Regions from separate parts of the Butyrivibrio sp. XBB1001 genome, predicted to be linked through region 1. Evidence: riboswitches for the same ligand, from Rfam matches in the RefSeq annotation. Region 1 holds a riboswitch; each other region holds the start of a gene.
What was found. Region 1 has a riboswitch for cyclic di-GMP ahead of G631_RS19870 (hypothetical protein). Riboswitches for the same ligand answer to the same signal wherever they lie in the genome.
Positions count from the first base shown of each region.

Region 2: it holds a riboswitch for cyclic di-GMP, as region 1 does, so the genes downstream of both, G631_RS0108780 (dynamin family protein) here and G631_RS19870 (hypothetical protein) in region 1, are expected to answer to the same signal.
Region 3: it holds a riboswitch for cyclic di-GMP, as region 1 does, so the genes downstream of both, G631_RS0116925 (methyl-accepting chemotaxis protein) here and G631_RS19870 (hypothetical protein) in region 1, are expected to answer to the same signal.

Region 1 covers NZ_AUKA01000002.1:90,741-93,935, forward strand. Annotated here, with positions in the region: gene G631_RS17820 (flagellar hook protein FlgE) at 1-1,228, shown strand, start outside; cyclic di-GMP riboswitch class I at 1,479-1,568, shown strand; gene G631_RS19870 (hypothetical protein) at 1,824-2,606, shown strand; gene lepB (signal peptidase I) at 2,599-3,177, shown strand.
Region 2 covers NZ_AUKA01000008.1:53,991-57,185, reverse strand. Annotated here, with positions in the region: gene G631_RS0108780 (dynamin family protein) at 1-1,403, opposite strand, end outside; cyclic di-GMP riboswitch class I at 1,561-1,637, opposite strand; gene G631_RS18665 (RtcB family protein) at 1,787-3,073, opposite strand; gene G631_RS0108770 (hypothetical protein) at 3,048-3,195, opposite strand, start outside.
Region 3 covers NZ_KE384201.1:222,757-225,951, forward strand. Annotated here, with positions in the region: gene G631_RS0116925 (methyl-accepting chemotaxis protein) at 75-1,808, opposite strand; cyclic di-GMP riboswitch class I at 2,027-2,102, opposite strand; gene G631_RS20505 (LiaF transmembrane domain-containing protein) at 2,276-2,626, opposite strand; gene G631_RS20510 (hypothetical protein) at 2,629-3,156, opposite strand; gene G631_RS0116940 (hypothetical protein) at 3,153-3,195, opposite strand, start outside.

The DNA of each region.
Region 1 (3,195 bases):
TAAATCACAGGCCACAGGTTTTCAGGATGTTCTTTATCAGACCATAAAAAGTGGTTCTGGTGCAGGACAGAATACTGGTGCCATAAGTGCTACTCAGGTGGGCCTTGGATCTAAGGTTAGTTCAGTATATACAAATATTTCAGCCCAGGGCTCAATGCAGACTACAGGAAATGCACTGGATCTTATGATCACAGGACCTTCATTTTTTATAGTAACTCCTGACAATGCAACCAGAAACTATAGTAGAGATGGTTCTTTTGCCATAGATGCAAACGGAGATCTTGTTACGCAAGGCAACGGATATTACGTAATGGGCGTAATGGGAGAAGGTGGAGTTACTAATGGAGCGACAGTAACCAAACTAAATGTCATAAACAGAGTTTCTGTTCCTGGCAAAAATCCGACTGATCCGGCCAGAATGATCGATTATATGGCGGGTTCGCCAACTACTCAGGCTTATTTTAAGGGAAATATCGATAGCGATGATCCTTCATTAAAAGAAGGAAAAGGCCTTGCTTTTGAAATCTATGGAAATGACGGTAAACCATACACTTTAAAATTTACAATTGATACAGCAGGGGACGAAGATCCGAGTACATTCAATCTTAATTTGGATTCTGTTATAGATGAGGACGGTAAAAAAGTAACGGTTGACCAGTTTGAGCCTATAAAGCTTGAATATGATAAGCATAATGGAAGACTGACAAGTGGAGACAATGTCCAGATAAACGTAAGCGGCGAGGGTGCTAATATAGGCAGCTTTAATCTTGACCTTTCAAACACCACCAATTTTGCAAGCTCAATGTCAGGTCACAATTCAACTATTTACGCTTACAAGGGCGATACCCAAGGATTAAACAAAGGTTATCCAGAGGGAGAACTTACTCAGATTTCATTCGGAACCGATGGTTCTATATATGGAAGATATTCTAACGGCCAGACGATTAAGAAAGGACAGATTGCAGTAGCCGAGTTCAACAACGCTATGGGTCTTGAAAAAGTAGGCGATAATCTGTATGCTGCCTCACTTAATTCCGGAGCTGCACAGGTTATGGATGTAACGACTGATGGTGGATATATTAACAGCGGAGTGTTAGAGGCCAGCAATGTTGATCTTGCAAAAGAGTTTACAGACATGATCACAACGCAAAGGGGATTTCAAGCAAATAGCCGCGTAATAACGACATCTGACGAGCTTTTACAGGTCCTCAAAGGCCTTAAAAGATAATGGTAAATAGTATAAAAAATGTATAAAGTTTTTATAAAAAATGGAAACTGTGTAAATTTTTACAATGTTATGAAATTTTGAATCGTAGAGCTGGACTGGTGTTCAGCTCTTTTATATTTGGAAACTGTGAAAAAACTTTGAAAAAGTAGTTGTATTTCATTTCGCTAAGGTATATATTAGGCTTACACGGCGAGAAATAATCTTAGCTAAACACTAGATAATATTAACTTAAAACAGTTAAGATTCATACTTAATATAAAGGCAAAACCATCGGAAGATGGTGACGCAAAGCTAAAGGGTCTTAAGCACTTTTTTGAGTGCCAGATAGCCAGTTGCTGGTGTCATTTTTGACACTAAGATGATGGCCGAACTGTTAGAAGTAATTCCCACAGACGGTCTATTTTTTTGGAGAAATGAAAGTACATGGTAGTTCATGGATGAACGGTCTGCATTGGTTATGCGGACTTAGTACAAGGAATTATTTTTTTGTGACTGGAATTTAAGCTTTGCGAGGCCTTTTTATTACTATTGTTGAGGTATCTACGCGAAGTTTGTCTGCGATAGATACCTTTTTTACGTTTGAAGGGCAGGGAAAATGGCAGAACTGAATCTTAAGAAGCTGAGCAGAGCAGAACTATTAGAGATGATGATCTCTTTTTCCGAGGAAGCGGAGGCTGCCAAGCAGCACGAAGCAGAACTCAAGGAAGAGTTAGAAAAAGAAAAAATGATACTCCAGCATGATTTCGCTGAAGAGAGAGCGCAGATGCTAAGGAACTTCGATGAAGAAAAGGCGGAGATGAGAGCCAAGTTCAATGAACAGAAGGCTCAGATGCAGGAGAAATTTGACAAGGATATAGCAGGACTCAAGGCAAGGCTTGAGAGAGAAAAGGCTCAGATGCAGGAGCAGGTGGACGACAAGCTCTTTAAGATGGAGAATTCGCAGTCTCTTGCTGAGGCTTCCATCAAGCTTGGAGGCATCATGGAGTCGGCTCAGAGAGCAGCAGATCTTTATGTCAGCACTTTGAAAAAGAGTGCTGAGGCTGAATACAAGGAACTTATGCTGGAGATAGAAACTTCAAGGCTCAAGGTTAAGAGAGCAGAGGAGATTCAGCTTAAGAAAATTGCCGAGAAGGCAGGCAAGACAGTTGAGGAAGTTTTGGAAGAAGCTTCTGAGAGCGAGAACAAGAATGACAGGCAGGAAGAAATTCCTGTGGATATAACAGAAGCAGCGAGGGAGAAGACAACAAAGGATAAGACATCAAGGAAAGCGACAGTAGAAAAGTCAACATCAAGGAAAACAACTGCTAAAAAAACTACAGAAGATAACATCAAGGAAACCAGGAAGAGTACCTCTGCAAGAAAGAAAAAAGATGAGTGATACACAAAACCTTAAACCTTCGATAGATGAACTGAGGAAGGAACTTAAAAGGGAAAACAGCAAAAAAGAATACCGTAAGGTTCTGCGCAACACACTTATAGTTGTGGTTTTTGTGGCAGCTTTAGCGGTTCTTGTATCTAGCTTTTTTGTTACAGTTTTGAAGGTTACAGGAGACAGTATGACTCCTACACTTGAGACGGGGCAGATAGTCATAGCCCAGAACAGCAAGGAGTTTGAGGTAGGAGATTTACTGGCGTTCTATTATAACAACAAAGTTTTGGTAAAAAGAGTTATCGGTTCCCCGGGAGACTGGGTGAACATCGATGAAGATGGTAAGGTTTCAGTTAACGGAGTTGAACTAGTTGAAGATTATGCATCAGATTTTAGCTTGGAGCCCACTGACATAACATTTCCATATCAGGTTCCCGAGAACAGATGGTTTGTTTTGGGAGATCATAGAAGCGTGTCCATTGATTCAAGATCAAGTGTTGTAGGATGCGTGACCAAGGAACAGCTGATCGGCAAAGTGGTATTTAGGGTATTTCCATTCAGTGAATTCGGTGGCCTGTGAAGATACATGCATAGAAAA
Region 2 (3,195 bases), on a different contig from region 1:
AAAATTGAGGTCAGGTCATCCTTAAACTCGTTCATAACAGAATTAATCCATGTTCCTCCTTTTTCAAAATTATCGATTTCCAGATATTTTGAAATATACTCTCGTCTATAATCTTCTTGTAGCTGTTTTTTCCCCTTTTGAGATAAAGCTTTAAGAGCTACTCCTATCTTTAAGCTAGACATTTTTGCATCAATAAACAGTTCGCACGCTTCGTTTATTCTTTGAATTATTTCGTCCACTGAATTACTTGCTATCTCTTTCAGTTCGATTTGATTTGAATGATATGCTTTTGATATTTTCTTTTTTATTAACTCATTTGAGCGTACTTGATTATCTAACTTATTATTTACATTCTTTATTTCAGAAATCGTACCATCCAATTTTTGGTCCATATCTGAACATGCATCTAGCACATTGCTAATTAGTCTTTCCTTTTTTTCTTCCTCTAAATCAGCACCTTCACCATAAACCAAATCATGAAGACATTCTTGCATTGCATCATATCCCCAAGCATCATCAACATTGTCTTCGAACGCTTCTTCCTTATCTGCTCCATCAACAATTTTATCCAAAGCCATTTCTATAGCTTTGGCACAGTACTTCATAATTCTAGTATTCTCACCAATATATGCTTTATAATTATTCAGAAGAATATCCTTCATTTCATCATAGCTAAAATCACCAACAATTTTCTTAGTGTCGCTGTTGTACCAAACATTAATAATTGGAATCATTTTATGCTTTATCAACTGCAACTGTGACAAAGTGTCCTTATTTACCTCCTCGGTATTTGATACAATCCAAAACACAGCATCACATTCATTACTTTTCTCTATTGTCACCCGATCATGTTTTGGATTCACTCCCAGTCCAGGCAAATCTAAAAAATCGCATGAATCCAGAATGTCTGAATCAATATAGTATCGAACTTCTGAGATTTGCTCTGCCTTACGCTTTAAACTAGGGTTATCATTTAACGCGACTTGACTAGTGTATTGTTTTGCTTCGCTCCAGCTCATTTCTTCATCTTTATAATCCGCACCATCCCTGTAAACTATTTCCGCATCAAAATTTTGATTTTCGGACTTTTTCATTATTCGTATTGCTTTTGCAGTATCTGGTTCAAACTCACAACTTAATCCCGTTTCGCCTTGTAAATTCAATAAAGTATTTAATGTTGTTGACTTTCCAGCCTTAAACATACCTATAGTGGCAATAGTAAACTTGTTTTGTGCAGTTGCCATTTGCTGTTTTATGGTGCGTTTCTGCTCAGAAAAATCCACCTTTCCAATGTGTTCGGATTGTAACATTTTTAGACATGAATTAACCTGTGTCTCGCTTTCTTCATATTTCTGAAGTAATCCCTCAAAAATGCCATATAAATCTTTTTTTGATGTTTCCATATTCACCTTTCCGTACGATGTATGTAAGGCACCATACTTTTCATTTCTAATTATTTGCAAAAGCAAAAAAATGTAACGCTTGTGATTTGGCTATTCTGGTTGTTAATTATCTCTCCCAAAACAAAAAAGCACCGCCATTCCTGACGGTGCAAAATTCTTTAACAACTGGCTACCATGTTAAAGGCCCTAATAGTTTTGCGTCACAGTCTTTCGGCTGCTTTGCCAAGAATTCCTATAAAATAATATTATTGAGATAGACAAAATGTGTCAATGCAGCACAGCCCGCAAAGCCGCTTCTTTAGAGTAATATAATCATTTTTTATAATTTATTTATAGTTTAAAGCATTCATTTTTCTATAAATCAGTAGACGCATTAACGAGCATCATTCGTCTCCAGAATTGTCGTTCTCGTTTTCCTTTTCAATCTGCCTTGTTGTCTTCTTGACTGTGGTACTATTGGCCTTGAAGTTATAAACTGGCTTTACCACCTTAACAATATCAGCTGTAGGCTCGATATTATCTACGATATCGCCCATGCCCTTATATGCGAACGGACTCTCATCCAGCGTTGAATGGTTAACACAGGTAGTGTAGATTCCTGCATCGCTCATTGCCTTCTCGAACTCTTCTACTGTGAATCTGTTGAAAGCCTCTGTCCTTGAGAATCTTCTTCCAGCACCGTGGGGAGCTGACTGGTTCCAGTCATCATTACCCTTTCCGACACAGATAAGTGATCCATCCCTCATATTAATTGGGATAATGAGCCTTTCATCCTTCTTTGCTGATACAGCGCCCTTTCTTACAATGTTGCTGTCATGATCAATATAGTTATGAACAGTTGTAAACTCGCCAAGAGGCTTGAAACCATAGTTATCAATGATCATTCTGGCAATCATATGTCTGTTCTCATCTGCAAATTCCTGACAAATCTTCATATCATATAAATAATCCTGGCTGTACTTACCATGCAGGAAACAAAGATCTAGTGGGAGATCCGGAGCAGTCTGCCTGAAATTGCGATGAAGTTCCTTGATCACTTCCTGAATCTCTGATCTTCTTCCGGCTACCTTATATTCCCTCTTGATCCTGTCCTCTTCATCCCAAAGTGCTTCCTTGCCAGTGTGGAGGCCTACTGCCATCTTCTGATAAATCTCGCAGACTCTTGTTCCCAGCATTCTGCTTCCGGTATGGATTACAAGGTAATGGTTGCCATCATCATCCCTGTCGATCTCGATGAAATGATTTCCTCCGCCAAGTGAGCCAATAGCTCTTTCCATCTTCTTAGTGTCCTGAAGCTCACGGTAGCACTTCATTTCCTGAAGCTTCGGAAATCTCATAAGACGTCCTTCATTTACTTCTCTTCCGGAAGGAACATACTGCCTTATTACCTTATCCAGCCTGTCAAAATCAATGGCTTCCTTGCCAAGTTCTACTGTCAGCATTCCGCAGCCAATATCAACACCTACCACATTAGGAATTATTTTGTCTCCCAAATCTGCCGTGAAGCCAATAACACAACTCTTTCCTGCGTGACAGTCAGGCATAATTCTTACCTTCGAATCACGAAATGGCTCCTGATCCAACAGGTCTCTTATTTGCTCAACGCAAACATCTTCGCAGTTATCTGTGAAAACCTTTGCAGTATTATACTTTCCTGTTATCTCCTTCATTCTTATCACCTTTTACCCATAATAAAATGCTTTCAAGTTCATCAAAGTCGCACTCTGTCTGATTGGAGTTTTCCTCGGCCTCTTCACTCTGGTCTTCGGTATCCTCTTCCTCGTACAACTTT
Region 3 (3,195 bases), on a different contig from region 1:
CATCATCTGCACATTTGCATGTACATCAATTTTCATTTCCGCAATTAATCCATTTGGCAAAATGCCAATTCCCATCAAGCTGACATATCCTCTAATGTGAAGTATGACATCTTCTCATTAAGTGTCTCTGCCATATCACGAAGGTCTGCAGCTGCATCGTTGATAAGAGCAAAGGTAGCGTTAAGCTCTTCCATAGAAGCATTTGTCTCCTGGGAAGAAGCTGCATTCTGCTCAGAAATTGCAGCAAGCTCAGCCATGATGTCTGAGAAGCTTGCCTTAAGGTCGTTGAGAAGACGAATCTTTTCAGCTATTACTTTTGTTGAGTTTTCAACGTTGTTGACGTTATCTACTACATTGTCCATATCGTTCTTGGTAGATGTAAGCTGATCGTTCTGTTCCTTCATGTCCTGTCCAAGCTGACCGATAGTATCAACACTCTTCTGTGATTCCTTTACAAGGGTCTCTACAATAAGGTTGATCTTCTCAGCAGCCTCCTTTGACTGCTTGGAGAGGTTGCCGATTTCAGAAGCTACTACTGAAAAGCCCTTTCCATACTCACCTGCTCTTGCTGCCTCAATTGTGGCATTAAGGGAAAGAAGGTGTGTCTGTCCTGCGATGTCAGTAATGATATTGGAAGCTTCCGCAATATCCTTAACAGAGTTATTTGTAAGAAGAATCTGGTCGTTGATGTCCTTCATTGAATTCATGACAGTGTCGTTCTTGTCCATAAGATTTCCAAGTGTATCCACTGTACGCTGAGCGCCTGTAAGCATCTGGCTTGCCGCATTTGAAAGAGCCTCAACCTTAGCAGTGATGTCTTCGATGCTATCACCCATTTCATTCGTGTTATTTACTGAGTTTTCCACACTTTCTGCCTGAGAAGTTGCGCCACGGCTGATATCCTCAACTGCATTTGTTACCTGCTGTGCCACCTGAGAAGCAGTCTCTGCTGAATTTGCAAGACTTACGCCTGAATTAGTAACATCCTCAGAGAGCTTTTTAGTCGCACTGATAACATCCTGAAGCTTATCTCTAACCTGGGCTGAACTTGCAGCAATAACGCCAAGTTCATCTTTTCGGTTAAATGTACGATCATTTATATAAAAAGAAAGTTCGCCATCTTCAAGGCTCTGAAGTCCGCCAACGATATCACGGATTGACCTTGTAGATCTTGTAATGATAATTCGGGCAACTCCCCAGTTAAAGAAAAAGAATCCAAGGAAAGTAAAAATGATTGCTCTTCCTGCAGCTCTTAAGTTATCCACAACGATAGTAGTATCGCGGCCTGCAAAGATCATTCCCGCAACTGTTCCATCTGTGTTCTTTAAAGGAAGATAATATGCATACCAGTCCTGGCCTGCGATTTCAAAGTTAGTTGCAAGGTACTCATTTCCTTTTGCAATAACTTCAGCTACTACGGTATCTGATGCCTTTGTGCCTTCCATTCTAAGCCCTGTGTCTGCATCTTTAAGAGAAGTCACAAAACGTGTATCTCCGTAAAAAATAGTAAAATGCATATTTGTCTTGGCGCTAAGAGCATCAAGCTGTTCCTGATAGATGTCGTGAACGGCTGTTTCGCCCTTCATAAGTTCTCCGTCCTCAGAAAGATGCCAGTCTCCCTCAAACTGATGGGACACTTCATCATCAAGTAGTACTGCTGCTGCGTGCAATCCTTCTGATAAAGATGTGTAATATGCTTCCTGAATGTGCCTGTAGCCAATATAGCCTACAAGCGCTGCCATTAAAAGTGCAAGCGCTGACGCGATAAGAATAATACCGCGAACCATGTTTCTTGATTTTTTCTTCATAATAAACCTCTCTACATAAACAATAAAACAATAAGAAAGAATGTCGCTTGCGACATTCTCGCGCGAGGCGCGGATGCTTTAGCATCATTTTCATCTCGCGCCGATGCGCATCCTTAGCGGAGCGTTTTTTATGATGTAGGAATTTCGGAGAAATTTCCTATATCATAAAAAAAAGCACAGGAGACACGTCCCATGCTTTTGATAATCCTAACTAAGTAGAATGCAACTGGCTGACATGTTAAAGTCCCTATAGCTTTGCGCCGCAGGCTTTCGCCTGTTTTGCCAAAAATATTTTTTTAACAACGAGGATTATAATGAAAAAATTTTATTAATGCAATATAAAATTTTTATAAACTTATTTTTCTATTACAATTTACTATATTCTTTCGGTAAGCAGAAAAGAAATTAGCAATGTTGTAGAAACCAATTTTATAAAACCGGTTTCCGTATCCCCTTTGAGCTACTTCTCAGAAAACTATTCCATCCTTAAAGTACTGGAAAAAGAGATCTGCGCCTGCCATGCACATTGCAAAAAAGCTAGTCATGATCATAAGGAAAATAGCGGCTTTGTCATAGACTATCTTATCCGTAAGATAATTAGAGATAAGTAGTTCAACGCCAAGGCCTATTATCATAAAGGGCCAGAGTCTGAAGATCATTTCATAGGACATGATTCCCGTAAACATGTGGACTACAAACAAGATTCCGAAGACAATCAGCGAAAGCCCCGTAGTCACTGAGCCAACTCTGTGGGTTCTTGTATACTTTGGTTTCTGATCTGAAACTTCTTTTTCATTAACAGCTAATGTTTCTCCCATTTTCAGCCCTCCCCGACAAGTTCTTTTTTCTTACCTCTGATAAGGAATATTCCTGCCGCAATCAGCACTATCGCAACAACAAGACTTGGGATATCCTCAAGTAAAGGATAGATGTCGTCCCAATAGCTCTCTGGTATATAGCGGACGATGATGTCTGAGATATAACTCCAAGCCATGGCAATTCCAACAAGAATCAACGCATAGGCACCAATCTTGCGCATTGTTTCTGCCTTGATCTTAAAGGCGTTTGTAGTTACAAATTCTTCCCAGATGTACTTATCCTCAAATGCAGCAAAGCTCTCATCATCAAGGCCCGCTACATTTCTGGCATGGAAGAATCCAAAGCAGTATATGAGCATTAAAACAAATAACAAAAAGTCAATCCTCATAGTTGTTATTGCCCCGCACAACAGGGCAAATACAGCAAGAATACTAAAGCCGTTTTTCATAAATCCCATGTACATTTCTGCTGCTCCTGGGCAGAAAGAAAATATAAAAGTAAAAAACTTGTTCTTTTTCCTTGGTTTCATTTTAATTTACCTCCCATTTCAAAAATGAAGTTCTCAAAG